4 regions of the Pradoshia sp. TA40_28 genome follow, and region 2 is predicted to be linked to each of the others. Evidence: riboswitches for the same ligand, from Rfam matches in the RefSeq annotation. Region 2 holds a riboswitch; each other region holds the start of a gene.

Region 1 (7,594 bases), on a different contig from region 2:
GGGCAAATGTAATGTCAGTTGCAATCTCATATTTTTTTCCTTCTGCTTTTGTGTTTAAAGCAGGGAATATAAATGAAGCAATCATGACAATAGCCATTGCTGTTAAAAGTGTGAATTTTGAAAATCTCTTCATTATGAGCCTCCTTCATATAAGTAACGTTTAAAAACCCTCTATGTCCATTTTGGGCGGGTTAAAAGGGAAGTTTTAAATCTTATGACAGAATGTATGTATCTCTATGAGTATATATAAAGATACGGTTTTTTTGCAATCAATACTTACCAAATAATATTAGATTAATATAAGATTTCCATGTATTTATTGCAAAGAAATAGATGGTATAAAGGGTGGGGAAACAAAAAAGAGCAGTATATACTTACTTTAATCTAAAAAATATATAGAGTTTTGTAAATGGAAAGTACTTCCGATATATTATCTGAAAATAATCTGATTCACAGTTTACTCCTGATTTATGTATGGAAACAGCCGGGAAGATTTTAGATCATGTAAGCATGAATGGGCAAAATTTTTGTTATAGTATGAGTTCATTAATTTGAAATTTACTTCCCTTATACAAGCTCCTAATTACAAACAATCCCCATTTTTGTCATACTCGTTAACTTAAAGGACCTCCTTTATATGTCAGCATTATCTATTATGAGTATTTATGACTAACTTTATTTACCCTGTTTAACACAATTCTAACTATATATTTAACAATAATTTAAAGGGGTCTTAAGATTCCTCCTGCGAGCATGACCGTACTTAAAGAAAATAGATCAATCCAATGGGAGGATGATCTATTTTCACTGAGTATATATTATTGTAAATTTTTTATAATAATACTGTTCACAGGTAAAAAGTTTTCCCCGGTATCCATGTACGTAACAGAAACCTGATCATTTTCCTGTAAGTATATGATCAAAGGGTCTTTTTCAGAGGACATATTGTAGCTTTGGCCGTTGTCCAGAAGGAAAGAAACAACGGTATATTCACCCGATTTTTCCTTATAGACTCTGACAACTTTCCCATCTACTTTCTTCTCTTCACTCGTAGAAGTGCCATTGACCGTTCCACCGCCTTTTTGAAGCGCCGTTTTGTAAAGCTTTAAGGCCTCGTTAGGTGTAGATCCATAAGCAGTGATTTCAGGATTGGCTGCAGATACAATGAAATAATTTTGTAAAAATCCATTGGAATCGAGCACTCCCGTTAACCAGCTGGCTTCACCATAGAAATTATAAATGATAGGCATTTTGCCTTCCCATTTCTTTTCTATAAATTTTTTCTCGATAATTTGCAAGGCACCTTGTGAATCCATATAGGACTCCTCCGTATTGCCTGTATAATAGACAGCTTTTCCCGTTCTGGAATTTGTGAGCGCATAACCGAGCATCGAATCTACGCCTTCTTTTGGACTTGTGAAATCAGTGAAATAATACATTTCTCCATTTTCATCAAAAATTGGACTGACATTCGCCTCGGTACCTTCATCAGATGGAAGTTTAACGTCTGATTTTCCAAATAGGCTATTCCAAAATCCATGGACATAATTTCCGAAGTAGCTATTTTGCGTACTGACAACCTCCGGGGCAACTGCTCCATCAATAAATTCAGGTGCATCATTAATAGAATAGGATTTGGACTTCCCAGTTTTGGCATCCATCACGACAACGCCTTTCACCTTAAAACCATTCCTGGCAGAGACAAAATCACCATATGAGCGAATATAAAAAGGGGCTCCGTTATCATCTACTTCAAGCTGGGCATCGCCGTAGAATATATACGATGGATACTGTAGGCGTATACGACGTTCTGTTTCTTTGTTAAAGAATGCAGAGGGAGTGTATAGCATTTCTGCCTCTACAAATTTAGGATTAGCCGAAGAGTCTGTCGCACTCAGCATAAAGTATCCGGGAGTTTCTTTCCCTTTTAACCATTTGAAAAATCCGGAAAATTCGACTGGGGCAATATAAACATACTCCCCATTTACTTTTTGGATTTGCAAATTCCCTAATTCATAGTAACTCGTATTAGGTACCTGGCCAAACGCTTTTTTCATTTTATTGCGTGCGTATTGAGGCGGTACGCTAGCTGGCTTTTTATTCTCATCAAATGTTTGTATTTCTTCTTTGACCTCCATTTTGGCGATCTTAAACTTTTCATCGGCGTTGAATAGAAAAGCAGTTAAAAAGTAGAGTCCGACAAGCAAACTACCCGCGAATAAAACACCTTTAATCTTTCTCTCCATACCTGTAGCAAGCAGTGAGCCCAACAAGGTTAGTATGATTAAGAAAATCCACAGCGAGGAGATCGTTTGATCCAACAAGGTGAAGTAATAAAATAAAAATGCACCAATCATAATCAATGCAGCTAAACTGACAAAAACAAGCAGTTTTGTTTTGCCCTTCATGTGGATATGTAATTTTTCATTATTTTGGAATGGCACAAGAATAAGTGCCGAAATAATCCCGATGATGATGGAATAGATGAAGATGTTTCCCACTAGATAACCTCCTTGGTTTTTTATGTAAATCCCCTTAGTAACCTATACGATTAAAAAGCTGTAATGATTCATTAATCATAAAGAATGATCAAAAGCTATAGATAAAACATAGAGGATAGTTATAGTATAAACCAAAATTAATTATACTTTCTGAATATTTTGATTGACATTAACAAACAGGATAGGATATAGTTGGAAACATCAAATTTAATTGAATAGCAAGCGATTCTTATCGAGAGAAGTGGAGGGACTTGGCCCTATGATACTTCGGCAGCGGATTTTTACTTAGGTAAAAATACTGTGCTAAATCCAACAAACGACTGTTTGATAGATAAGAGGAAGCTTTAAGTGGACATATTTCCAATCATTTTTATGCATATGTTCATACGAAGCCTCTTCTGTCTATGACAGAAGAGGCTTTTTGCATTTCGAATTTCATAAGACCTGGAGGAGAGAACATGATTGAGTTTCGAAACGTAAAAAAATCATATCAAGCAAATGGACAGACGGTTGAAGCGTTAAAAGGAGTTCATTTGACAATTGATAAAGGAGATATATATGGCGTAGTAGGATACAGCGGTGCCGGAAAAAGTACTCTTTTGCGGTTGGTTAATATGCTGGAACGTCCTACTGAAGGAGAGGTTCTTGTTAACGGTAAATCGTTTACGAAATTAAAATCTAAGGAATTGAGGGCAGAAAAAAAGAAAATCGGTATGATCTTTCAGCATTTTAATTTACTCCAGTCCAAGACAGTATTTGATAATGTAACTATTCCGTTGAAACTATCCGGTACAGGTAAACAAACAATTCAAAAGAGAGTCCTGGAGTTACTGGAGTTCGTTGGTTTATCAGATAAGGCTCGCAGTTATCCGGAAGAATTGTCAGGAGGACAGAAGCAGAGGGTTGGAATTGCGAGAGCTCTGGCCACAAACCCATCGATTCTATTATGTGATGAAGCTACATCCGCATTGGACCCACAAACGACAAGTGATGTTTTAAAGCTATTGAAAAGAATAAACCGTGAATACAACATAACCATTTTGCTCATTACACATGAGATGTCAGTGATTAAAGAAATCTGTAATAAGGTCGCTGTCATGGAAAATGGAAGGGTGGTTGAGCAGGGCCCTGTTATTGACGTTTTTTCTAAACCGCAAACGGAGACTGCCAAACGATTTGTTAGAACAGTCATTCATGATGAAATACCACAAAGCTTTTTGAAATCCTTAAAGGAAAAGAATCCTGCCGTCTGGAAGCTGAATTTTTTGGGGTCGTCTTCAGGCAAGCATCTTCTCTCAACGGTAGCCAAAAGCTTTGATGTTCATTTAAGTGTTCTTTCTGCCAATATTTCTGAAATACAGGAAACACCTTTCGGCAATTTAATCGTGGAGGTTATAGGAGAAACAACTGAAATAAGAAAGGCATTTGATTACATAGTGAATGAGGATGTTATCTTGCAGGAGGTGAAACTGCCATGAATGAACAGGTATTGGGAATGGAAATTACGCTTGAACAATTACTGATTGGCTTCAGTGACACGCTCTATATGGTTTTCTTTTCATTACTATTCTCAGCCATTATCGGATTGCCTTTAGGGATATTACTCGTCATCACAAGAAAGGGACATATCCTGGAGAATGCATGGGTGTTTAATATATTGAACCCGGTTATCAATATATTACGTTCGGTCCCCTTCATTATCTTATTAGTGGCTTTAATCCCATTTACAAGATTCGTTGTTGGATCGGCGATTGGGACGAATGCGGCAATTGTACCGCTTGTGTTTTATGCAGGTCCCTATATTGCCAGATTGGTTGAAAATTCATTATTGGAAGTTGATAAAGGAATCATTGAAGCAGCTCAGTCAATGGGAGCTACAGTATGGCAAATAATTTTCCGCTTTTTGCTACCGGAAGGACTTAGCTCTCTTATTCTAACATTTACAACAGCAACAATCGGTCTGGTCGGTGCCTCAGCTATGGCAGGGGCGGTAGGGGCCGGAGGTGTCGGAGATCTTGCTCTCACCTATGGATATCAGAGATTCGATACAATCACCATGATTGTAACGGTAGCCGCACTTGTGATTATTGTGCAGCTTTTACAAACTTCAGGCAATACAGTGGCAAGAAAAATAAGAAGACGATAAAGAAGGAGATGGATAGAATGAAAAAGTTTTTTCTTACTATTTTAATAGTGGCATTCACAATCATAACAGCAGCGTGCGGAAGTGAATCAAAAGGAAATGCCAAAGAAGGAAGTTCCACTATTAAGGTGGGAGTTAGCAGTGGGGACAGGACATGGGATTATATTGCTGAACTTGCCAAAGAGAAGGGACTTGATATAGAACTGGTGAAATTCAGTGATTATATACTGCCAAACACAGCTTTAAATGACGGGGAAATAGATGCGAACGCATTTCAGACAATCTCATACTTTGATGAACAGATTAAGGAAAGAAATTTGGCTATTGAACCTATTGGAGCTACTGTTATTGCGCCAATGGGAATCTATTCAACTAAACATAAAAAATTGGATGAGCTGCCGAAAGGAGCAACAATAGCCGTTCCTAATGAAGGGACCAATCTAGGGCGAGCGTTGTTGCTATTACAGGAAGCAGGTTTCATCACATTAGAAGACAATTTTAATGGGGTTGGCTCTATCGATAAAATTAAAACCAACCCTAAAAATATTAAACTTGAACTAGTAGCAGCCGGTAATACACCGCGTTTTCTAGAAGATGTAGATGCTTCGATTATCAACAATAACTTTGCGGTTGAAGCAGGATTAACATTAAAAGATACTTTGTTCCATGAAAGTGAAACGGCTAAACCATATATTAATATTATCGCCGTGAAAAAAGGGAATGAAGACCGCGCTGACTTAAAAAAACTGGTGGAAATTTACCAATCAAAAGAAGTAGAGGATTTTATTAATAAAACATTTAAAGGGAATACCATTCCGGCTTTCGTATCATTGGAAGAATTGGTTGATTATCAGGATGCCTGGACCAGTCCGGCAGTGCAGCAATGAATTACTTCGGAAACTAACATAGGTATAAGATTATTGGAAAGATTGGAGGCAGAGTAATGATTAAAAATGATAGTCGCATCTTTCATAAAGAAATGATTAATGGATATATCGATCAACAGGCTAACAACTATATAAATATAAGCCATCATATCCATGCCAATCCTGAAATAGGGAATGAAGAATTCTTAGCTTCAGAGACACTTACCAATGTATTGATTGAAGCTGGCTTTGAGGTCACACGTGATATTGCCGGGCATGAAACTGGTTTTATAGCGAGGAAGTCATCATCAAAACCAGGACCTAGGATTGCTTTTCTCGCTGAATATGATGCCCTGCCCGGTCTTGGCCATGCTTGCGGCCATAATATCATCGGGATCACGAGCGTGGCAGCAGGAATTTCACTTGGATTAGTACTAGAGGAAATTGGAGGAACGGTTCTCGTTTATGGTACACCGGCAGAAGAAGGAGGCGTAAATGGCAGTGCGAAAGGCAGTTATGTGAAGCATGGATTGTTTGAAGGAGTGGATGCAGCGATTCTAATCCATCCATCAGGGCAAACCGGAACGACTCAACCATTTTTGGCTGTTAACCCCCTTGATTTTCATTTTTACGGAAAAGCTGCTCATGCTTCAGCTGCTCCTGAGGAAGGAATCAATGCTCTGGATGCAGTTATTCAGTTATTTAATGGGATTGGGGCCTTAAGACAACAATTACCGACTGATATAAGGGTACATGGCATTATTCGAGATGGAGGAGATGCACCTAATATCATTCCTGAATATGCCTCTGCAAGGTTTTATATAAGGGCATCAACCTGGAAGAGATGTGAAGAAATTTCAGAAAGAATTATTAAGATTGCCAAAGGTGCAGCACTGGCAACAGGGAGCCAAGTAAAAATCAATCGATTTCAAAATGAAGTTCATGACTTTGTTATAAATTCGACTCTCGATGAGATTCTACGAGAGGAACTGACTGATCTTGGTGAAGATGTCGTCCAAGGCAAGCGAAATGCATCCGGTTCAACCGATGCAGGTAATGTGAGCCATATCGTACCGACAGCGCATCCTTTTATAAAAATCGGCCCGGATAACCTTATAGGTCATACAAAGGAATTTAGAGAATGTGCTGTATCAGAAATGGGTGATCAAGCCATCCTTACAGGGGCAAAAGCATTGGCTAATACCGGATATCGCCTTCTGACAGATCAGGCATTACTAAAGCAGATTAAAGAGGAATTTCTTAAAGGTACGGGGAAAGAATTCTAACGTGCCCCAATGGATTATCTACTATTATCCCGTACCGTACCTGTTTAATAAAATGAGCTTCCACCGTCCGGTTTTGATTATGGTCATTTAAATTCACAAGAAATTAATCCCATAAAATTGAAAATAAGGTAAAATTAACTTATGTACATTTCGAATTACCAATCGTGAGAAACAGGGGAGTGAATCAAGAATGGCCATACTCATTACAGGCGGAGCTGGTTATATAGGCAGTCATGCGGCTGTTGAATTTTTAAATGCGGGCTATGAGATTGTCGTACTGGATAATTTGTCGAATAGTCATATCGAAGTAATTGATAGAATTAAAGAGTTGACGAGTAAGGCCTTTCCTTTTTATAAAATGGATGTACTAGATGTTGAGGCAGTTGACCAACTGTTTCATCTATATGATATTGATTCAGTTGTTCATTTTGCCGGCTTAAAAGCAGTTGGTGAGTCTGTTTCGGCTCCTCTGAACTATTATGATAATAATGTAACAGGTACGATTAAATTGTGTGAGATAATGGCGAAGCATCATGTGAAAAAGCTGGTGTTCAGCTCGTCTGCCACAGTGTATGGCATGCCGGATCGTGTACCAATTGATGAGAATTTTCCGTTATCCGCAACGAATCCATATGGTCGTTCAAAAATAATGATAGAGGACATTTTGCGTGATCTGCATGTTTCAGATCCATCATGGAGTATCGCTTTACTAAGGTATTTCAACCCTATTGGTGCACATGAAACTGGAAGAATCGGTGAGAGTCCTAGTGGTATTCCGAATAATTTAATGCCGTATAT
Region 2 (7,594 bases):
AGTAAAGCAAGAAGTGTACCTGTATGCAGCATGGTATCCAACAATAATCCAGCCTCATCCAGACCGAATAAATGCCTACCCAAATATAAGTGACCAGTACTTGAGATAGGTAAAAATTCTGTCAAACCCTGAATGATCCCAAGTACGATTGCTTTCCATTCTTCAAACAAATTTACCAGCTCCCTCTTACAGGTTATAAAGTCAAATTGTAGACTTGTCTTTATATATGTATAGAGTGTATGAGGCAATCAAAGAAATCATGTAAGTTTTGAAACCTTGCAGGGAATTGAATCGTATTAAACTATATAGAGAATTAGAACACTGGAGGTTTAACACAAGTGCAAAATACAAATGATAAATTATGGGCAATGGCGATCTATTTGAGCAGTTTTTTCTTTGTGCTGATTGGACCGCTCGCTATATGGTTAATTAAAAAGAATGATTCTGAATTTATTGATTATCATGGGAAGGAATACTTCAATTTCTTAATCAGCTATACCATTTACACCTTTATAGCCTTTATATTGATGTTTATCGGACTTGGTTTTATCATTGCATGGCTGATTGGAATTTATGTATTGGTATTTACCATCGTTGCTGCAATAAAGGCATATTATGGGCATTATTACCGCATCCCGTTAACCATTCGAATATTGAAATAAGATCCTTAAAATAAGACTGCGGGCATCTATTTTGCCGGGTCTTTTTTTATTTCTAATTACTATTTTGGACGTGCCCTACATAGAATGTATAGATGGTTAGTGAAGGCTTATAGAATTGGCGGTGAAAACTCTTTGACTACTAAGCATTATTACCAAAAAATTTATAGTATATATACAGCAGAATTAGTTGCATACTTTGTAGTCGGTCTCCTCTGTTTTTTACTTACTTGGCTAATTGGATTGGATATTATTCTTGCCGCAATCATAACATTACCATTTAGTGTACTGGTTCTATTCTCAGTCAATCGAAATGCCAGGTTAAAATACAGAATGAAGAAACTCCCTGGAGCTAAAGAGAAAGAACTTGAAAAAGCTAGCTCGCCACTAAAAGACGGTCAGTATTTTCTTGGATTTTTACCTGCGCCTACGCTTCATATGACCATTTTCTCAACGGAAGGGGATTTGGTTGGCGTTCTGCGAGATAAACGAGAAAATATTTGGATGTGGGTCGTGCCAGCCTTTCTACTCATTTTTTTACCAAGAAGATATGTTTTATTAGATAGCCAGGGCACCGTTTTATGTGAATATCGAAGCCATTTTGGATTAAATGGTTCAATTGATATTCTAACAGCCGAACAGGAACAAATAGGGACGTATCAGCAATCAAAACAGTTAGGGAAAAGGAGTACAAGCCATGTAACCAATTCTTATGGTATCCGGCAATATGGCGGGGAAATCAGGCATGGGGCAGAATTTATGGTCAAACAAACTTATAATCAGCGAAATATTGTGCACTATTCAAGCGGATGGATGCCCACCTATTATAGTCAACATTTCCTTGATCCTAATACACCCTCCCTCACGTTTACGGAGGGAGCGACAGAAGATGAAAAAAGAATAGGGTATTGTTATTGTATCGATTACCTCCAACAGCAAAATCATTAACCACTAAATCACATCACAAAGAGGATAAACTTTAGCTCTTTGCCCATTATGTTTTATAATGGTGATATAGATGGTAGATGAAAGTTGTTTGAAGGGAGCAGGAAAATGGATATCAATATAATTAAGGTACATGGTTCCAATAATGATTTTTATTTAATCGATGAAATGGAGACCAAGCTGCCATTATCAGATCCGGAACGAAGCCAATTAGCTATCAATATGTGTAAGCGCAGTGGCACAGAGGGAGCAGATGGGATTCTCTTTGTGATGAACAGTGAGTCAGCAGATGCTAGAATGAGAGTCTTTAATGCAGATGGTTCGGAAGCTTCCATGTGTGGGAATGGCCTCCGCTGTGTTGGGCGATATGTCCAGGAAAAATTACAGAAAAATAATCTGTTGATTGAGACCATGAAAGCCAATCTGCAGGTAACGAAAGAGCCTGACATGTATAAGGATATCCCTACATACCGAGTCGAAATATCTCCGGTCATCAAAGCAACCAGTGCCTTGCCGATGAATACGGAATTGGACGAAATCATCAACCAGCGCTTACCTTTTATTGATGAGAACCTTATGTTTACAACTTTATCTGTACCAAATCCTCATTTAATCAGTCTGGTTGATAAAGAGGTCATTCATTCAGATAAGCAAGAAAAAATAGCAACTAAGCTGAATGGAGAGAATGAATGGTTTACAGATGGTGTAAATGTCAGCTTCGTTTCTCGTCTGGAGGAGGGGGCCATTTTTGTTCGTACGTTTGAACGAGGAGTGGGCTTTACGAATGCCTGTGGAACGGCCATGTCAGCCTCCAGCCTCGTGACTAAATGGGTTGACGACCTCGAGGATGAAGCAGTCTTGCATGTTTATAATCCAGGTGGAATGGTACAGTGTCAGGTTCATGATTTGCAGGATAAAACTTGGGTTGATTTAATTGGTAATGCAACGTATGAATACGAAACGGTTATTCAGTTAAATTTGGACACACTACATGTTAGCTTTGGGGAAAGGCAAGTTTATAGAGAAGAGGCAGAGGCCTATTCAGCATTCCAACAACATGTCAAAACCTATGTAGACTCTAAAATGGGATGAGTTTATGGAGTTTATTCATTAGGATCAAATAGAGGGGGGCGAAAATTGAAGAAGCATACGAATACCTTTTTAAATATTCATTTTATATCCTTTTTCGTGTTGATTACCCTCTTTATTGTCTGTACGCTCTTATTTGTCGATATTGCAGATAAATTAAATGATAATGAACTTTATCAGTTTGATATGATGATTATTCAGGAGGTTCAGGGCAGTATTAATGAACTGAGCACAAAAGTGCTTATTTTTATAACGAATTTAGGTTCAGTAAAAGGCAATATCCTGTTGGTTATCATTTTCTCTTTGTTTTTATTGTTTAAAAAACGTCCTTTAAGTGTTGTCTTTTTAACTACCGTGACATTGTCAGGTGGTTATGTGAACCATTATTTAAAATGGATTTTCCAACGAGAGAGACCTTCGTTAAATCCATTGGTTGAGGTAAATAGTTTTAGTTTTCCGAGTGGCCATGCTATGTCCTCTTTCATCCTATATGGGGCACTGATGATCATAACAACCAGAATCACCAAGAGCTGGCCGGTCCGATTAGGTGTCTATGCAATTTGTACATTCATGATTTTAACGATTGGATACAGCCGAATCTACTTGGGGGTTCATTTTCCGAGTGATGTTATTGCCGGTTTTATTGCAGGCTGTGCATGGCTAGCGATCATTGCAGTTTTATTTAAGTTTGGAGAATATAGAAAAATAAAAAGTTCGAAATCGTAGATAGGTGTCTGTAAGCCATAATGGTTTACGGACACCTATTTTTTTTGGAAGCTGCATGAAAATCCAACTTGTATACTTTTCGGATTGAATGCAGTCACATTCATAGTCTCAAATCAATAGAAATTGTCATTCTTATTAGAAATGAAGAAAGGCTCTGAAAAGACAACCGAAGGCGATTATGTCATTAACAATGGATATGGTATAATTTTCATGCAACTATATGGTGCGGGTGGTATGCGCCTTCTTTTCCTTATAACAAGTGAGGGGAGGTGATATACCAATGGATTTTCTTATAGCTCTGGCAAAAGATGTAGCCATGATTTTCTTAACAACTTTTGCTGCAGGCATCGCCACGCGATTCGCCAATCTCAAGCTTAAGGGCAAACGAAAAACCACCCCGCGCCGACCAAAGCATAAGGGTGGTTCTCCTAAGAACTAACTAATTTGCATACCACTCGCTTGTTAGTTGCACCAGGGAGTTACCAGCTCTCTGGTTTTTTTACTATATGTTTATATGTTTATACTATACCCTAAATAATAGAAATTCAATCAAAACTGTACTAGGGAGCCAATTGATGTTCGCCTTTTTTATCGAGTGACAAACATATGGAATGTCATAAGATGCATCGATTTATTTACCTATTCGATAAAAGGCTACTTAGTGGCCGTAACATTGATGGATAAGCAGGGTTTCATTGGTTTCGTTTGAACTCTAACAGATTTAAATCCTGTCTTCGTAAGAACCTCTTTAATTTCTTCCGCATATTGATGAGCCTGTTCTTCCGTTGCCTCTTCCTGTCTCGGTTGCACTGTGATTGTAAGGCCGCCATTCTCTTTTAATAAGGAATGTATTTTTTGAATGCAAGCTTCCTGGTTATCCCATAATGGATAACTGTTTACGCTAAAAATGTTATCGTACACCATTGGACTGGGCAATTCGAGTACAGTTCCATTAAATAAACGAAGCTGATTGCGGTCGAGTTGTTCCTGATTTCGTTTGCTTGCGTTTTTAACCATTTCTTCAGATGGGTCAACTCCATCGATTTGAACGGTCGGGTGTTTTTCAAAAAGGATATGCATTCCTTCCCCGGGGCCAAACCCAATTTCAAGCAGCGTATCATTCGGTTTAATAGATAATTGAGCAAATGTCCATTCATACAATTCTTCATTTTCATAGGCCATGATTTTACCAGCTAGTTTTCCAAGTACACCAGTTGGATTTTTAAATTGATTGGTTAAGATCTCTTTCATTTATCATCACTCCTATACGTAACATACCCAAAAAAATAAATGGCTAACTCTATCAAATTAATTATCTAAATAGATTGAAATAACTGAAAATTTATAGTAAATTAGGTAAATATATAATTTCATATTCTTATCTAGAGAGATGGAGGGACTGGCCCGTTGAAATCTCAGCAACCTGGATTCTAAAGTCCAAGGTGCTAAATCCAGCAAGCATTGCTTGAAAGATGAGAGACCTTAGGAAAAGGGCTTTCATATAATGAAAGCTCTTTTCTATTAGTCTGTTTTCCTCATCATCCATTCACTTTACCAAATTAGGGGGGAAAGACAGTGAATCTTTTGGAGACGTTAGATGAAAAAATTCTGGTTGCAGATGGGGCGAGTGGTACACTTTTATATTCTTTTGGAATTGATAGCTGTTTTGAAGAACTTAATCTGACAGATCCTGATCAAATCAAAAAGATGCACAGAAGTTATATTGGGGCGGGTGCTGATATCATTCAATCCAATACATTCGGTGCAAATTTCCATAAATTAAAAAGGTATGGCCTCGAAAGGGAAGTTTTCAAGATTAATGGGGCCGGAATGAAACTGGCCAAAGAAGCTGCTGACCCGAATACCTTTGTCATTGGGACAATCGGGGGATTGCGGAGCTTTAGAAAGTCGGAATTAACATTAAATGAAATTAAGGCATATTTTGAAGAGCAGCTGCTCGCTTTATTGAAGGAAGAACCAGACGGAATTTTACTGGAAACTTATTATGATTTAGAAGAATTACTAATGGTCTTAGAAGTAGGAAGAAAAAACAGCCATCTTCCTTTTATCACGAATATTTCCCTGCATGAAACAGGTCTATTGCAAAATGGAATGCATGTCAGTGAGGCGTTTTCTCTTTTAAAAAAGGAAGGAGCCGATGTCGTCGGGATTAATTGCCGGATGGGCCCGTACCATATGATTCAATCGTATGAAGAAGTGCCGCTTTTAAAAGATACGTATTATGCAGCATACCCGAATGCTAGCTTACCTGATTTGTCTGATGGAAGATATGTCTATTCAACAGAAGCTGACTATTTCATCAACAGCTCCAGACAGCTTGCGAAGCAGGGCGTACGCCTGTTAGGGGGATGTTGTGGGACGACGCCTGCACATATTCAAGCCATACGTAAAGGGATCGAGGGTCTTCTTCCTGTTAAGGAAAAAGATTTTGTAGCCGAGCCGAAAAATCAACCTTTCTCTTATGAAGGCATTCACCTTAACCGAACAGGGCCTGATACAATTTCAAGTAAAGCTAAAAGACAAACGACCGTCATCGTTGAACTGGACCCACCGAAGACACTTGGGCTAGAAGAGTTTTTGAGAGGAAGCCAGTATTTATTAGATTCAGGTACTGATGCGATTACCCTTGCGGATAATTCATTGGCTTCCCCGAGAATATCGAATCTGGCCGTAGCTTCCATTTTACAAGTTAAGTTAAATACATTGCCCCTTGTCCATTTAACTTGTAGGGATCATAATCTGATTGGCTTGCAATCGCATTTAATGGGGATGCATTCCCTCGGATTATCTGAGGTTTTAGTCGTGACAGGTGATCCTTCAAAAATTGGAGATTTTCCAGGAGCGACTTCCGTATATGATCTCTCTTCTATGGACTTAATTTCATTAATCAAGCAATTGAATGAAGGCCGATCCTATTCCGGAAAATCGTTAGGAAGCCGGGCAAATTTCGAAGTTGCTGCAGCCTTTAACCCACATGTAAAGTACATAGATAAAGCTGTACAGCGAATGGAGAAGAAGATTCAGGCAGGTGCAGATTATTTTCTGACCCAGCCAGTATTCAGTATCGAAAAATTAGAGGAAGTATACGCAGCAACCAGGCATATTACGAAGCCGATATTTATTGGCATCATGCCTTTAACGAGTCATAGGAATGCAGAGTTTTTACATAATGAAGTCCCTGGAATATCATTGCCGGCGCATGTTCGGACAGCAATGGAAAGGGCGGGTGCTGATCAAGAGAGTTGCGCACGTGAAAGCTTCGCCATATCAAAAGAATTAGTGGATGCCGCAAAGGAATTATTTAATGGAATTTATATTATTACACCTTTTATGAAATATGAATTAAGCGGGCGTTTAGTGCGATACATCAAGGAACAAAAATCAGTTGTCAATAGGGAAGTGCATTTATTATGAAAGCAGAAAGATTAAAAGACTTATTAGGTGAAAGAATTGTGATTCTGGATGGAGCAATGGGAACTATGATTCAGGCACATAATTTAACAGAGGAGGATTTTGGCGGAGAACAATACGATGGGTGCAATGAGTACTTATCGATCACCCGTCCCGATATAATCCAATCCATCCATGAAGAATATTTGGCAGCGGGAGCGGACATTATTGAAACAAACACGTTCGGTGCAACGCCAATTGTCTTAGATGAATACAATCTTGGCCATCTGGCTTATCAGCTTAATAAACAATCGGCCCAATTGGCACGAAAAGCTGTTAATCAATTTGACACTTCTGACAGCCCTCGCTTTGTTGCTGGTTCAATGGGACCTACCACTAAAACCCTATCCGTCACAGGTGGAGCCACTTTTGAACAATTGGCAGAGTCTTATGAAGAACAAACGAAGGGGTTACTGGATGGCGGAGTTGATGTGCTACTTTTGGAAACGTCACAGGACTTACTAAATGTGAAAGCGGCTTATATCGGAATGCAAAAAGCATTCTCGACTTTGGGAAGAGAAGTGCCGTTAATCATTTCAGGAACGATTGAACCAATGGGAACCACTCTTGCAGGACAAACCATTGAAGCTTTTTATATATCAATCACGCATATGAAGCCCCTTGCGATTGGACTTAATTGTGCAACGGGTCCCGAGTTCATGGCTGAGCATATCAGGTCTTTATCTGAGTTAAGCACTGCCCAT
Region 3 (7,594 bases), on a different contig from region 2:
TAACACCACCAAATTCTACCACTTTTAGACATAAAAAAAAAGAGGCATAATTAGGCCTCTTTAAGACTGTAGACAAAGTTTCCTTATTTCAGGACCAAGTCTACCGTTTTTTTTCAAATCTTCTCTCGTATTCGGTTAACGCTATTTTCTGCAAAATGGGCTCAATTTTTCCACGGGCAAGCATCAACCCTCCTCTCGGAATACTCGAGCTGAATCGAAGTACGCTTTTTATTCCAGCAGGAGTCTTTTTCATTAACTTTCCTTCGTCAAAAATCCAAAAATAAAGAAGGAATTCAGCAATAGACCTCTAATAGGCCAATTGTGAATTCCTTCTACAATCTAAAGAGACATTAATATGCCTCTTTCATTTAAATATGTTTATCGACTTCTTATAAACCAGCTTCAGTACGTAATACTCCTACTTTATCTGTTCTCTCCCAAGGAAGATTTAAGTCATTGCGTCCAAAATGCCCATAAGCTGCTGTTTGTTTATAAATTGGACGTCTTAGATCAAGCATTTTTATAATGCCGGCAGGTCGAAGATCAAAATTAGCACGTACTAATTCAATTAATCTTTCTTCTTCAATTTTTCCTGTACCGAACGTATCGATTGAAATAGATACAGGCTGTGCGACACCAATTGCATAGGCCAACTGTACTTCAGCTTTATCTGCTAGACCAGCTGCAACAATGTTTTTAGCTACATACCTAGCAGCATAAGCTGCAGATCGGTCTACCTTCGTAGCATCTTTACCGGAGAAAGCTCCTCCGCCATGGCGTGCATATCCACCATACGTGTCAACAATAATTTTACGTCCAGTCAGGCCTGCATCCCCTTGTGGTCCGCCAATAACAAAACGGCCTGTTGGGTTAATAAAGTATTTCGTTTCTTCATCAATAAGATGAGCTGGAACAACGGGCTTTATCACTTGTTCTTTTAGATCTTTCTTAATTTGTTCAAGTGTTGTTTCAGCATCGTGTTGTGTAGAGATAACAATTGTATCAATTCTAACCGGTTTTTGATTTTCATCATATTCAACCGTAACTTGTGTTTTACCATCCGGTCGCAAATATGGCAACACGTTCTGCTTACGAACTTCAGCCAGCTTTCTAGATAATTGATGAGCAAGAGAAATTGGAAGAGGCATTAATTCTTCTGTTTCATTGCAGGCAAACCCAAACATCAATCCTTGGTCTCCCGCACCAATAGCTTCTATCTCTTCATCAGACATTGTACCTTCTCTTGATTCCAAAGCCTGGTCAACACCCTGGGCAATGTCAGCAGATTGTTCATCAATAGAGGTTAATACAGCACATGTTTCTGCATCAAAGCCATATTTAGCTCGTGTGTACCCAATTCCTTTGATTGTATCGCGTACGATTTTTGGAATATCAACATACGTAGATGTCGTGATTTCCCCTGCAACCAGAACTAATCCAGTCGTAACAGAGGTTTCACAAGCTACCCTCGCATTTGGATCCTTAGCTAGTATTTCATCCAATATGGAATCTGAAATCTGATCACAAATTTTATCCGGATGACCTTCCGTTACAGATTCTGATGTAAATAAATGTCTTTTATTAGACATATTTCTTCCTCCTTCAGCTTCCCTGTTTATGGCTACTCATTATCTTTAATTATCTCCTGATTATACGAAAAAAGACCTTTCCCCTTTAAAAGAGGAAAGGTCTGAGTCTCAGAAATCTGCCTTTCACTCTCATCGTTCAAGGCAATATAACCTTGCATCAAGTTAGCACCTTTGCGTGATTACTTATAAAAGGAATCAAACTGCAGGTTGCCCCGGCTTCATAGAGCTCGTCTCTCCACCGAGTCTTGATAAGAGTATCCATATTAAATGTATATGATATCTTATTCATCAAAGCCTGTCAACAAATCAATAGGAATATATTGTTAAGGTAACAAGTCATAGTTGGATTCCCTATGGAAAGGCACAATAAAATGTTTAAAATTCGCAATCTAAAAATAATATTGATATAATTAATTTGTGAATATTCTAAATTAACATATATATAAAACACGCTCTATTTTAATTTTAAATATCAAAATTTCATTCTCTGTTTTCATTATATTTGTTATTTAAATATAACAAATAGGATGACCCTGATTTGGAAAACAACGCGATTAGTATGGATAATTATGTTAAATGTGTTATACTAATTTCCATATAATGTACTTATCAAAATTCTGGAAAAGGATGATCTCGTATGAACAGTGTAGGAGTTTCCAATGAATTAAAGCAATTACTTACTCATGATAATATTCATATTCAGCTTTCCGTGCCACAATTAGTTGAAAAAGTATTAACCAGAAAAGAGGGAGTCCTTACATCCACTGGAGCTGTTAAAGCAGAAACAGGCAAATATACTGGTAGGTCTCCAAAAGATAAATTTATTGTTGAAGAAGCTTCCACTATCAATAAAATAGCTTGGGGAAGCGTTAATCAGCCGATATCTGAAGCTGTTTTTTCAAAACTGTATGAAAAAGTAATCGATTACCTCGAAAAAAGAGATGAATTATTCGTCTTTAATGGTTTTGCCGGGGCTGCAACAGATTATCGCCTTCCCATTCAAGTCATCAATGAATATGCCTGGCACAATTTATTTGTCCATCAACTTTTTATCCGTCCCACTGAAGAGGAGCTCCTTGATCATTCACCTGAGTTTACAATTATCTCGGCTCCAGGATTTAAAGCAGATCCGCTAGTGGATGGTACACATTCAGAAACATTTATCATCATCTCTTTTGAGAAGAAAGTCGTTCTAATCGGAGGCACTGAATACGCCGGAGAAATGAAAAAATCTATTTTCTCCATTATGAATTACCTGCTTCCAGAGAAGAATGTGTTTTCTATGCATTGTTCAGCTAATGTTGGTTTTGAAGGCGATGTCGCCCTTTTCTTTGGTCTGTCCGGAACAGGAAAAACCACTTTATCAGCTGATCCTAACCGTCGTTTAATCGGTGATGATGAACACGGCTGGTCGCCTGAAGGTGTATTTAATATTGAAGGCGGCTGTTACGCCAAATGTATTAATCTTTCACAGGAAAAAGAACCTCAAATATTTAATGCAATTCGATTTGGTTCTGTGCTTGAGAATGTAATGGTGGACGAAAATACACGAGTTGCAGATTATGATAATGGAATGTTAACAGAAAATACGCGTGCTGCTTACCCTATAGAAGCCATGCAAAACATCGTCAAACCAAGTATTGCAGGCCATCCTAATACCATCATCTTTTTAACAGCTGACGCTTTTGGTGTGTTGCCTCCAATCAGTAAATTAACAAAAGAACAGGCTATGTATCATTTCTTAAGCGGATATACTAGTAAGTTAGCCGGTACTGAACTCGGAATCACCTCACCGCAGGCAACCTTTTCTACCTGCTTCGGTTCACCGTTCCTTCCGCTGCATCCAACAAAGTATGCTGAGATGCTTGGTAAAAATATAGAGGAACATCAAGTTCAGGTTTATCTTGTTAACACAGGCTGGACCGGAGGCGAATATGGAACCGGCAGCCGTATGAAGCTTTCTTATACACGATTGATGATTCAAGCCGCATTAGAGGGCGAACTGACCAATATTGAAACGGTTCAAGACAGTATATTTGGATTAGCCATTCCTCTACATGTTCCTGGGGTTCCTGATGAAGTTTTACAACCCCAGAAAACTTGGGAAAATCAAGAAGCCTATTATGAAAAAGCAAATGAGCTGGCTGATAAATTCAGAGATAATTTCAAGGAATTTAAAAATATCAATCCTGAGATTGAATTAAAAGGCGGACCAATCAAATTTTAATAAGAAATGGTGCCTAAAAGTCATACTATCTGACTTTCAAGGCACCATTTTTTATTTCCCTCTCATACGTCAACGTATCGATACAAAGTAAAAACAAACCTTTTGCCCAACAATGACCAGGATAAAGGTTTGTTCTTTTAGTATCATTTTAATTACTGGAGTTTAGAGAAATCAATTCATATGTAATGGTCGTATATTTACTTTCCCATTCCACCTTTTTTATCAGCGCTGTTCCTCTCGACTCTCCATCAAGTGTTTTTTTGATATCAATCGGGATCTCAATCGGATATAAACGATAACCTTCTTTTTTTAGAATAAAAAGATTCTCCCCAATACGCTTTTCATTCGCCTTTGTCACAATGAGTGTATTTAACTCCATTGGCATACCCAATTCTCTCATCCCCCAGTTTCATCCTTTTATTTCAATGGTACCATTTGAAGCCGCTTCTTTCATCCATTTCGTCAAATCCGTGACAATCTGCCGGTTTATTTTCGGAGGGAAATAATGAGTATACCCCTTAAGGTACCATACATCGAAACTCTTACCGTAATCTTTTAGCCTGCTTCTTAATAAATTGGCATGTTCAACCGAAACGTTTTCATCTCTTTCGCCATGGATAATCAGAACTTCACATGAGATTTTATCAATTTCATACAAAGGTGTACGGGATTTATATTCATCCGGCAGCTTGTTTGGCGAACCTCCAATAACCCTTTTCAGCATTCTTCTTAAATCGATTCTTTCGACGTAGGTTAGAGTCATATCAGAAACTCCTCCCCATGTGACAAGAGAAGCTGCATCCTGGCAGTATATAGCAGTCCACAATGCCATAATACCCCCACGAGAAAAGCCGAAGATATGAACCCTGTTCGGATTAACTTTTTTATGCTGCTTCAAAAGCTCAAATCCAGCAATGGCATCCCAACGATCTTCTCCAGCAAAATCTTCTTCTCCTTCTCCCCCCTGATTACCACGATAAAACGGTGCAAACACAACAAATCCCTGACTTGCAAACTGAATGATACGTCCTGGACGGACTTTTCCAACATTTTTAATACCTCCGCGCAAATATAAAAATCCATCCATTATTTCATTTATTTTAGGTTCAGCTAAGAGGCCCTTAACCAGCAACCCATTCGATAAGTAGGTAACGATAAATAAGTCTATATCCGGATGCGGTGATGGATATCGACGTTTATCTATGATACTTCCAAGTGATGATTGTAGTTTCTGCATAATCCGGACTCCTTTACGTTTGTAGCATGGGCATTCACACAAATATATACCATACATACAATACTATTAACTAAACTCTGGCATACATACTGCCTACTAAGGAGGAAATTCCCTTGAAACACTATCTTAAAACCATCTTCTTTTGTATGCTCTCCGTTCTGCTTATCTTTAGCTTATCAGCTTGCAAAGAAAGTGAGCCAACTGAAAAAATGACAAAAGTTAAAGTAGCAGAGGTCACCCGCTCCATTTTTTATGCACCTGAATATGTTGCCTTGGCCAAAGGATTTTTTAAGGATGAAGGGCTTGACGTAGAATTGCAAACCGCATGGGGCGGCGACAAAACAATGACGTCCCTTCTATCTGGTGGAGCTGATATCGCACTTGTCGGCTCGGAGACTTCCATTTATGTTCATGGACAAAATTCACGAGATCCAGTTATTAATTTTGCCCAACTTACACAAACAGACGGAACTTTCCTAGTTTCAAGAGAAAAAATCGATAACTTTGACTGGAACATGCTGAAAGATAGTACATTTCTTGGGCAAAGAAAAGGTGGAATGCCACAAATGGTTGGAGAATATGTACTGAAAAAACATAATATCGACCCTAAAAAAGATCTTAAATTAATTCAAAATATTGATTTTGCCAATATTGCCAACGCCTTTGCTTCAGGAACAGGAGATTATGTACAGTTATTTGAACCACAGGCCAGTGTCTTTGAGAAAGAAGGCAAAGGACATATTGTTGCTTCCTTTGGAAAAGAATCAGGCCATGTGCCCTACACCACCTTTATGGCAAAAGAAAGCTATTTGAAGGAAAATGAAGATCTAGTTAAACGTTTTACAAAAGCAATTTATAAAGCACAAAAATGGGTTGAAGAAACGGATTCCAGTGAAGTCGCAAAAGCGATCCACTCGTATTTTGAAGATACAGATGTTGAGATTATTGAAATGGCCATTGATCGATATAAATCTCAGGAATCCTTTGCCCTAAATCCAATTCTTGATGAAGAAGAATGGCTAAATCTACAGGATATCATGAAAGAAGCAGGGGAAATCGATTCCTACATCGATCATAAAACCTTGGTAAATACAAAAATTGCAGAAGAAGTTTCCAAATAAGGTAAGGAGGCAGAGGATATGCCTTTATTAACAATAGAGAATGTATCTCATCTCTATTTATCTAAAACACAAGCGTCTATCGCATTAGAAAATATATCGCTTACGATTGAGGAGGGGGAATTTATTTCCCTCCTCGGTCCAAGCGGCTGTGGAAAAACTACCCTTTTATCCATTATATCCGGACTCTTTAAACCAACCGAAGGAAACGTGAACCTATACGGAAAAGATGTTCTTGCCAATCGTCAGGATATCGGATATATGCTGCAACAAGATTATTTATTTCCCTGGAAAACGATTAAAGAAAATATTCTGATTGGACTAAAATTGTTAAAGCAATTGGACCCAAAGCATGAAGAGCAAACCATCGCTTTATTGGAAGAAATCGGCTTGAAAGATGTATTGACTAAATTCCCCAGAGAATTATCAGGTGGAATGCGCCAACGGGTAGCGCTTGTCAGAACCCTGGCAACAAACCCAACCCTTCTCTTACTCGATGAACCTTTTTCAGCTCTAGATTTGCAAACCAAACTCAAACTTGAAGATATTGTTTCAAGCACATTAAAGTCCTTTAAAAAAACGGCCATTCTAGTTACACACGATATAGGAGAAGCTGTAGCCATGAGTGATCGTGTCTTCCTCCTTTCTCCGAAACCAGGAAAAATTCACATGGAGTTTGATGTCCCAAAAGAGTTAAGAGCATTGTCTCCATTTGACGCAAGAAACCATCCAGACTATTCAGATGTATTTCAGCTTATATGGAAGGAGATGGAACAGTTTGACGGATCATAAGCAAAAAATTAATTTTCTCCACAAGAACTATATCCAACAATTAAAAAACACCCAACATAAAGTTTGGCTCTATCAGGGTGTTATATTCGTTTTATTCTTTACTGTTTGGGAACTCGCAAGTCATTTTAACTGGATAGACCCTCTTCTGTTCAGCTCTCCTTCTAAAATCACCCAAATGCTGATTGAAAAAATAAAGGATGGCAGCCTGATCAGCCATCTCGGACTGACAGTGTTTGAGACGGTAATCAGTTTTATATTAGGTACATTATTAGGGACGCTTCTAGCGGTTGCCTTATGGTGGTCACCTATGCTATCAAAAGTATTGGATCCCTATTTAGTGATCTTTAATGCTATGCCGAAGGTTGCGCTTGGACCTATTATCATTGTAGCAATGGGGCCTGGATTAACATCCATTATCACTAATGGAATCATTATCTCCGTCATCGTTACAACGATTGTCGTCTACACGAGCTTCAAGGAAATCGATCCTAATTATATAAAGGTACTGGAAACATTTAATGCTGGCCGTATGCAAATCTTTAAGGAAGCTGTTTTACCTTATTCTTTTCCAGTCATCATTTCCACGCTAAAAGTAAATGTCGGTCTTGCTTGGGTTGGTGTCATAGTCGGT
Region 4 (7,594 bases), on a different contig from region 2:
TCATGTGCAATTTGGCCGATTTCTTTAACTGGATTAATCACACCGAGTACATTCGATACATGCATAACTGACACGATTTTAGTTTTTGAAGTGATTACTTCTCTAACTGTATCAATCGATATTGTACCGTCTTCCTCAAGCGGGATATATTTTAGAGTGGCACCAGTAGCTTTAGCTACCTGCTGCCACGGAATGATATTACTGTGATGCTCCATCATACTGATTACAATTTCATCTCCAGCTTGAAGGTTTGATCTTCCATAGCTAGCTGCAATAGTATTAATAGAAGTCGTGGTCCCTCTTGTAAAGACAACTTCTTCGATGGATTTGGCATTAATGAACTTTCTTACCTTTTCACGAGCTCCCTCATAAGCATCCGTAGCCAGTGTTCCAAGCGTGTGAACACCACGGTGTACGTTTGAGTTATACCGTTTATAATACTCATCAATAGTCTGAATAACGGATGCTGGTTTCTGTGATGTTGCTGCACTGTCCAGATATACCAATGAATGACCATTGACTTTCTCATTTAAAATTGGGAAAAGTTCCTTAATAGTAGTTGGAATCATTATTTAACTTTCCTTTCAATTACCTCTGTCAACTGCTTCTTAACAGCCTCTACAGGTAATTGATTAACTACAGGGGCAAGGAACCCATGGATAATTAAACGTTCTGCATCAGACTTACTGATCCCTCTGCTCATTAGATAATAAAGTTGAGTAGGATCTACACGGCCAACAGAAGCGGCGTGACCTGCTGTTACATCATCTTCATCAATTAACAGAATAGGATTTGCATCCCCACGTGCTTTTGGACTAAGCATTAATACTCTGGATTCTTGTACGGCGTCAGATTTAGTTGCACCATGTTCAATTTTACCGATGCCATTGAAAATAGAAGATGCTTCATCCTTCATAACACCATGTTTCAGGATATATCCATTTGAGTTTTTACCAAAATGAACCACTTTCGTTGTAAAGTTTTGAGTTTGTTTACCAGTACCAACAACTACGGTTTTAGTATCACCATAAGCACCATTACCATGTAGGTTTGTAATATTTTCAGAAATCGTGTTGCCATCGTTCATTAAGCCCAATGCCCATTCCACTCTTCCATCATTTCCTACATAGGCATTACGGTTTACATAGGTTCTCATGTTTTTGGATAATGTGTCAACTGCGCCATATTTAACAATTGCGTTGTTTCCGACTACTACCTCAGAAATAATATTTCCAATCGTTTCTTTCCCGTCAGCCAATGAAATATAGTTTTCAACGTATGTGACGGAGCTGCTGTCTTCTGCAACAACAAGCACGTGATTATATAGTTCTGTATCTGCATTATCAATCATGAATATAGCTTGGATTGGTTCTTCTACTACCACATTGCGTGGAATATAGAGAAAAGCTCCTCCATTAAAAAGTGCTGCATGCAAAGCTGTCAGTTTATTTGTTTTTACAGGTACGCTCGTAGTCATGAAGTATTTTTGCAAAAGTTCAGGATGGTCTTTAGCAGCCGTCCTTATGTCAGTGAAAATAACCCCTTTATCACGAAGCTCCTGTGATAATGTTAAATACGCAGCTGTATGATTTCGTTGTATATATAAACTTCTATTCTCATTAGGATTGATTAGTTTTTTCACGTCATCAGCAAGCTCATCAATAGAAGCAAATGTCTCACTTGTAACGGAGTTCACTTTCATATCCTCTAGATTCCATTTATCAATCTTCGTTTTATCAGGTTTCGGCATAGGGAGCTCAACAGAGGCTGAAAGGGCGTCTAAACGGAAGCTTTCAAGCCAGGCAGGCTCACTATGTCCTTTTGAAAAAGAAGATACAACGTCTTTTTCGAGTAATGTAGTTTCGATTGTCATAACGATCCTCCTATAGCTTATGCTTCAATTTCTACTGTTTCGTCTTCAATACCTAATTCTTTTTTAATCCAGTCATATCCTTCTGCTTCTAAACGTTGCGCGAGTTCTGCACCGCCGGATTTCACGATTTTACCTTGCATCATAACGTGAACATAATCAGGAGTAATATAGTTCAATAAGCGTTGATAGTGAGTGATCATTAAGCAGCCAAAATCTTCGCTTCTCATTTGATTGATTCCTTTGGAAACAACTTTTAAAGCGTCGATATCTAGACCGGAGTCGATTTCATCAAGGATCGCAATAGCAGGTTGCAACATTAATAATTGAAGGATTTCATTACGTTTCTTTTCTCCGCCGGAAAAGCCTTCGTTTAAATAACGTTGAGCCATGTCTTGATCCATTTCTAATAGATCCATTTTTTTATCCATTTCTTTAATGAATTTCATCAAAGAAATCTCGTCGCCTTCTTCGCGTTTACTGTTAATAGCAGAACGCATGAAGTCTGCATTTGTAACTCCAGTGATTTCACTTGGATATTGCATAGCTAAAAACAGACCAGCACGAGCGCGTTCATCAACTTCCATTTCAAGTACATCTTCACCATCCATCGTGATAGATCCACTTGTTACTTCATATTTCGGATGACCCATGATAGCTGAAGATAATGTAGATTTTCCTGTACCATTCGGTCCCATAATTGCGTGAATTTCTCCACCTTTAACTTCAAGGTTTACCCCTTTAAGAATCTCTTTACCTTCTATTGCAACATGTAAATCTTTAATTGTAAGAACTGAACCAGCCATTCTTATACCTCCAATATATAGTCATCTAATGTTTTAGATTATTTCTATTCTCAATTTATTCTCATTACAATCTTATAACAAATCAAATCTAGATTCAACTTTTTGAAACGAGAAAATTACATATAATGGACACAATATCCCACCATAATGTCTACCTTATTGACATTATAAAGTTAAATTTGACGAAAGAAAAGGACCAGCATTTTCTGAAACACACAACCACTAGAAATAACGATTTATCCGTTAATTTTAAAAGGGAAATCTAAAAATATAAAAACAGGCAGAGGAAAAAAACTCATTTTTCCTCTGCCTGTTTTTATTTAAGAACGTATTAGATAGTCCCTTTAAGACTATATTCACTTATCCATAAACTCTTCTATTCACATCATTTAAGATTTGATTGCTCTTCATATAACTGCGTTCACGCTTCTCTTCAACTTTCATACGCACATTCAAATTTTGGCTATATACTTGATATCCAACCCCATGTGCCTGTCTCATCGCCTTATCCATTTCATCTGTTACTCGAAGTTGTAACTGATTGTCAAAAATAATAAATCATTCCTTTCTATTTATTATAATAAGGGTATCACTATAGAGAAGAACCCTCAAAGTCTATATACCACACTGAGCACATCTTAAAAGCGATTTGGCGTATTTATTCAAGGAAATTCTTAACTATTCGGAAAAATGATACCCAAGAGACTTTATAATCATGGTAAAAAGCGGCTGAAGCACAGGCTTAAGAGACACTATTTATAATAGAAGAAAAAAGTACAGCCACTAATTTGGCTGTACTTTTTATTTCAAAAATTATTTAGTTGCAGGGACAACGGACCCTTTGTATTCTTCAGTAATAAAATCCTGGATTTCTGTTGAATGAAGGACTTCAACTAAAGTTTTAATTTCTTCTTTATCCTTGTCTTCGGATTTAACGGCAATGATATTAACATATGGATTATTTTCAGCACTTTCAAGAGCGATGGCATCCTCTGCTGGAACCAAACCTGCATCAATTGCATAGTTGGAATTAATCAGTACCGCATCACCTTCATCATTATTATAAACCTGCGTTAACATAGGTGCTTCAATATCTGTTTTAAATTTTAATTTCTTAGGATTCTCTGCAATATCATCTACAGTTGCAGTTGTTTTATCAATGTCATCTTCCAGCTTTATTAAGCCTTCTGTTTCAAGCATGGATAACATACGTCCATGGTCAGCTACCGAGCTGCTCATGATAATCGTTGCACCCTTAGGCAGATCGTCCAAGCTATCGTACTTCTTGGAATAGACACCAATCGGCTCAATATGGATACCGCCTGCATTAGCAAAATCATACCCATTATCTTTCACTTGGCTCTCGAAATAAGGGATATGCTGAAAATAGTTTGCATCAATTGAACCATCTTCTAATGCTTTATTCGGCATTACATAATCTGTAAATACTTCAACTTCGAGTTTAATACCTTTTTCTTCAAGAAGAGATTTCGCTTCTTCCAAAATTTCCGCATGCGGAACATTTGAAGCACCAATTTTAATCGTTTTTAGATCTTTGTCACCTGAATTGGCTTCATCTCCTGACCCTCCGCAAGCTGCCAATAGAAGAGTTAATCCTAAAACAAGTATGAATGATAACTTTTTCACTTTGGTTCCTCCCTATCGTTTGTCTAATTTTCTTGTTATAAAATCTCCAATAAATTGGAGAATAAACACAATAACCAATACTAAAACAGTAGCAACAAACGTGACATCTGTCTGGCCTCGGCTAAATCCTTCAAGATAGGCAAGGTTCCCCAGTCCACCAGCACCTATCATACCAGCCATCGCTGTATACCCAACCAACGCAATCGCGGTAACTGTTATACCTGAAACTAATGCAGGTAATGATTCTGGTATGAGCACTTTTCTAATAATCGTAAATGAACTGGCACCCATAGATCTTGCAGCTTCAATTACACCTTTATCAATCTCGCGCAAACCAATTTCAACCATTCGTGCATAGAACGGGGCAGCTCCAATAATTAAAGCTGGCAAAGCAGCCTCGACACCAATAATGCTTCCCACCAACGCCTTTGTGAAAGGAATGAGCAGAATGATCAATATGATGAAAGGAATGGAACGGAAAATATTAACGAAAGCACCTACAATTCCGTAAACCACTTTGTTTTCCCACATATTTCCCTTGGAGGTCAGGAATAAAAGGAGACCCAATATAATTCCTAAGAAGAAAGTTGCTACTAATGAGATACCTGTCATATAGATGGTTTCCCATGTACTTTCATAGATACGTTCCCATACTACATTTGGAAATAATGTTTCTATCATTCGGAAATCACCTCCACACCGATTTCCTGATTGTGAAGAAATTCAATTGCTTTCGAAACTTCAGTTGGATCTCCATCTACATGAATAAATAATGTTCCATAGGATCCATTCTGAGTCTGTGAAATTTTTCCCTGCAATATATTTACATTAATTTTATAAGAGCGAATGACCTCTGATAAAACAGGTGTTTCAGCAGATTCACCGATAAAGGATAACTGAACGACTTTGCCTGTCGGATATTCAGCAAGCAAATGCTCGATGGTTTCCTTCGTTTCCTCTGGCTCGGTAACCTGCTGTACAAATCGTTTCGTAATCGGGGCAGTTGGTTTTTTAAATACATCAAGCACGTTTCCGCTCTCTACTACTTTCCCCATCTCCATCACAGCAACGCGATGGCAGATTTTACGTATGACATGCATTTCATGCGTAATTAATACGATTGTTAAGCCAAGTCGTTCATTTATATCGACCAGCAGCTCTAAAATGTCATCTGTAGTCTGCGGATCAAGTGCTGAAGTTGCTTCGTCGCAAAGCAAAACTTTTGGATTATTGGCTAATGCACGCGCAATTCCAACCCGTTGTTTTTGACCTCCGCTCAATTGGGATGGGTAGGCATTTTCACGTCCATTTAATCCAACCAGTTTGACTAGCTCTTTTACTCTTTCTTTACGTTTTTTGCTTGGTATACCGGCAATTTCTAAAGGAAACTCTATATTTTCACTGACTGTCCTGGACCAGAGAAGATTAAAGTGTTGGAATATCATACTTATTTCCATTCTGGCTTTTCTAAGTTCAGCACCTTTAATAGCAGCCATATCTTTACCTGCTACTACTACACTGCCTTCGGATGGTTTCTCCAAACCGTTCAGCATTCTAATCATGGTACTTTTTCCTGCTCCGCTGTACCCGATGATTCCAAAGATCTCTCCCTTTTCAATTGACAAAGAGACTTGATCTACTGCTTTGACAGCTGATGAACGTTTAAAGGTTCCCGAGAAGGTCTTCGATACATCACGTAATGTAATCATAAAAAAGTTCACCGCTCTTTCTTTCAACATCTAGTTTTAAGATAGTTTTCAATTAAACAAAAATGCCTTTCTGCGGAGGCAGAAAGGCATGATTAATTTATAAACATGTTCCTTTCTCTCATCTCCCAGGATTTTAGTTCATCCTGTGTGAATTGGCACCTTTTCAATCTGCTAGATTGCCGGTTGCCGGGCTTCAAAGGGCACAATCCCTCCGCCTCTCTTGATAAGAGTAAATGACACTATACAATTAAATCTAACTGTCTGCTATCCTATCATGTTGAAGAAAGAGCTGTCAACAGCAAAGTCTTTATAGCGTGAATACTAGATTAATTCGCCACGACTTTATTCGAAGAAATCCCTGTTGACTTTTCAATCGCCAGCTCCAATTCTTCAATTAAATCTTCTGCATGTTCTATACCGACGGAAAGCCTGATTAGATCCTCCTGCACCCCGGAGGCCTTTAATTCCTCCTCACTAAGTTGCTGGTGAGTAGTGCTTGCCGGATGAATAATTAAGCTTTTTGCATCACCGACATTGGCCACATGGGACCATAGCTCAATGGAATCAATCAGCTTTTTACCTGCCTCACGTCCTCCCTTTATTCCAAAAACAACGACTGCTCCTGCTCCTTTAGGTAAATATTTCTTCGCCTTTTCAAAATCATTATGGTCTGGATCGCCTGGATATGAGACCCAGGATACGGCAGGATGTTGTTTTAAATAATCGACTATTATTCTTGTATTAGCGATATGCTCTTTCATTCTTACATGCAGGGTTTCCAATCCAAGAATAAATTGAAAGGCGTTGTATGGACTTAGGGACGGACCCAAATCTCTCAATAGCTGTACCCTTGCCTTTGTAATAAAAGCTGCGGCTCCAATTGCCTCACTATAAATCAAGTCATGATAGCTTGGGTCTGGTTCTGTAAACCCAGGAAATTTAGGCGAATTCCAATCAAAATTCCCGGCATCTACAATCACTCCGCCTAATGTCGTTCCATTTCCAAGTAACCACTTCGTAGCAGAATGAATGACGATGTCTGCTCCAAATTCAATCGGCCGTGTTAAATAAGGAGTGGCAAAAGTATTATCAATGATCAAAGGAATTCCAACTTCATGGGCAATCTCCGCAACCCGTTCAATATCTAGCACTTGCAGGCTTGGATTTCCGATGGTCTCTGCAAAAATCGCTTTCGTCTTTGAAGTAATGGCTTCTCTGAAATTTTCTGGATTCACTGGATCTACAAATCTTACATCAATCCCATACTTAGGAAGAGTATTAGCGAATAAATTATAGGTTCCTCCATATAGAGTGGAAGCAGAGATAATTTCATCACCTGATCCTGCAATATTTAAAATGGAGAGTGTGATAGCCGCAGCACCACTTGAAACAGCTAAAGCTCCAATTCCCCCCTCGAGTTCAGCTATCCTTTCCTCAAATACACTTGATGTGGGATTATGGATTCTCGTATAAATATATCCGGGTTCAGCTAATCCAAATAAGTTCGCAGCATGATCTGTATCTTTAAATAAATACGCATTTGATTGGTATATTGGTACACT

What was found. A riboswitch is a leader RNA that binds a small molecule or an ion and turns the genes downstream of it on or off. The one in region 2 is predicted to bind S-adenosylmethionine.
Region 1: it holds a riboswitch for S-adenosylmethionine, as region 2 does, so the genes downstream of both, AC58NB_RS00340 (methionine ABC transporter ATP-binding protein) here and AC58NB_RS06345 (bifunctional homocysteine S-methyltransferase/methylenetetrahydrofolate reductase) in region 2, are expected to answer to the same signal.
Region 3: it holds a riboswitch for S-adenosylmethionine, as region 2 does, so the genes downstream of both, metK (methionine adenosyltransferase) here and AC58NB_RS06345 (bifunctional homocysteine S-methyltransferase/methylenetetrahydrofolate reductase) in region 2, are expected to answer to the same signal.
Region 4: it holds a riboswitch for S-adenosylmethionine, as region 2 does, so the genes downstream of both, AC58NB_RS13650 (methionine ABC transporter ATP-binding protein) here and AC58NB_RS06345 (bifunctional homocysteine S-methyltransferase/methylenetetrahydrofolate reductase) in region 2, are expected to answer to the same signal.

What each region holds. Positions count from the first base shown of each region.
Region 1 is NZ_JCATZO010000001.1:75,383-82,976, forward strand. It holds gene AC58NB_RS00330 (amino acid ABC transporter substrate-binding protein/permease) at 1-133, opposite strand, end outside; gene AC58NB_RS00335 (YrzE family protein) at 819-2,501, opposite strand; SAM riboswitch class I at 2,728-2,839, shown strand; gene AC58NB_RS00340 (methionine ABC transporter ATP-binding protein) at 2,960-3,979, shown strand; gene AC58NB_RS00345 (methionine ABC transporter permease) at 3,997-4,647, shown strand; gene AC58NB_RS00350 (MetQ/NlpA family ABC transporter substrate-binding protein) at 4,665-5,531, shown strand; gene AC58NB_RS00355 (M20 family metallopeptidase) at 5,588-6,796, shown strand; gene galE (UDP-glucose 4-epimerase GalE) at 6,987-7,594, shown strand, end outside.
Region 2 is NZ_JCATZO010000004.1:83,796-91,389, reverse strand. It holds gene AC58NB_RS06380 (undecaprenyl-diphosphate phosphatase) at 1-170, opposite strand, end outside; gene AC58NB_RS06375 (DUF4870 domain-containing protein) at 339-662, shown strand; gene AC58NB_RS06370 (hypothetical protein) at 747-1,607, shown strand; gene dapF (diaminopimelate epimerase) at 1,713-2,696, shown strand; gene AC58NB_RS06360 (phosphatase PAP2 family protein) at 2,742-3,419, shown strand; gene AC58NB_RS06355 (hypothetical protein) at 3,700-3,858, shown strand; gene AC58NB_RS06350 (SAM-dependent methyltransferase) at 4,074-4,670, opposite strand; SAM riboswitch class I at 4,795-4,898, shown strand; gene AC58NB_RS06345 (bifunctional homocysteine S-methyltransferase/methylenetetrahydrofolate reductase) at 4,995-6,854, shown strand; gene metH (methionine synthase) at 6,851-7,594, shown strand, end outside.
Region 3 is NZ_JCATZO010000019.1:3,938-11,531, forward strand. It holds gene AC58NB_RS16695 (hypothetical protein) at 101-253, opposite strand; gene metK (methionine adenosyltransferase) at 390-1,589, opposite strand; SAM riboswitch class I at 1,716-1,844, opposite strand; gene pckA (phosphoenolpyruvate carboxykinase (ATP)) at 2,227-3,816, shown strand; gene AC58NB_RS16710 (DUF2584 domain-containing protein) at 3,965-4,207, opposite strand; gene AC58NB_RS16715 (alpha/beta hydrolase family protein) at 4,226-5,053, opposite strand; gene AC58NB_RS16720 (ABC transporter substrate-binding protein) at 5,167-6,174, shown strand; gene AC58NB_RS16725 (ABC transporter ATP-binding protein) at 6,193-6,963, shown strand; gene AC58NB_RS16730 (ABC transporter permease) at 6,950-7,594, shown strand, end outside.
Region 4 is NZ_JCATZO010000010.1:55,044-62,637, reverse strand. It holds gene AC58NB_RS13680 (cysteine desulfurase) at 1-569, opposite strand, end outside; gene sufD (Fe-S cluster assembly protein SufD) at 569-1,873, opposite strand; gene sufC (Fe-S cluster assembly ATPase SufC) at 1,891-2,676, opposite strand; gene AC58NB_RS13665 (YuzK family famiily protein) at 3,037-3,189, opposite strand; gene AC58NB_RS13660 (MetQ/NlpA family ABC transporter substrate-binding protein) at 3,490-4,323, opposite strand; gene AC58NB_RS13655 (methionine ABC transporter permease) at 4,336-5,004, opposite strand; gene AC58NB_RS13650 (methionine ABC transporter ATP-binding protein) at 5,001-6,032, opposite strand; SAM riboswitch class I at 6,148-6,262, opposite strand; gene AC58NB_RS13645 (O-acetylhomoserine aminocarboxypropyltransferase/cysteine synthase family protein) at 6,359-7,594, opposite strand, start outside.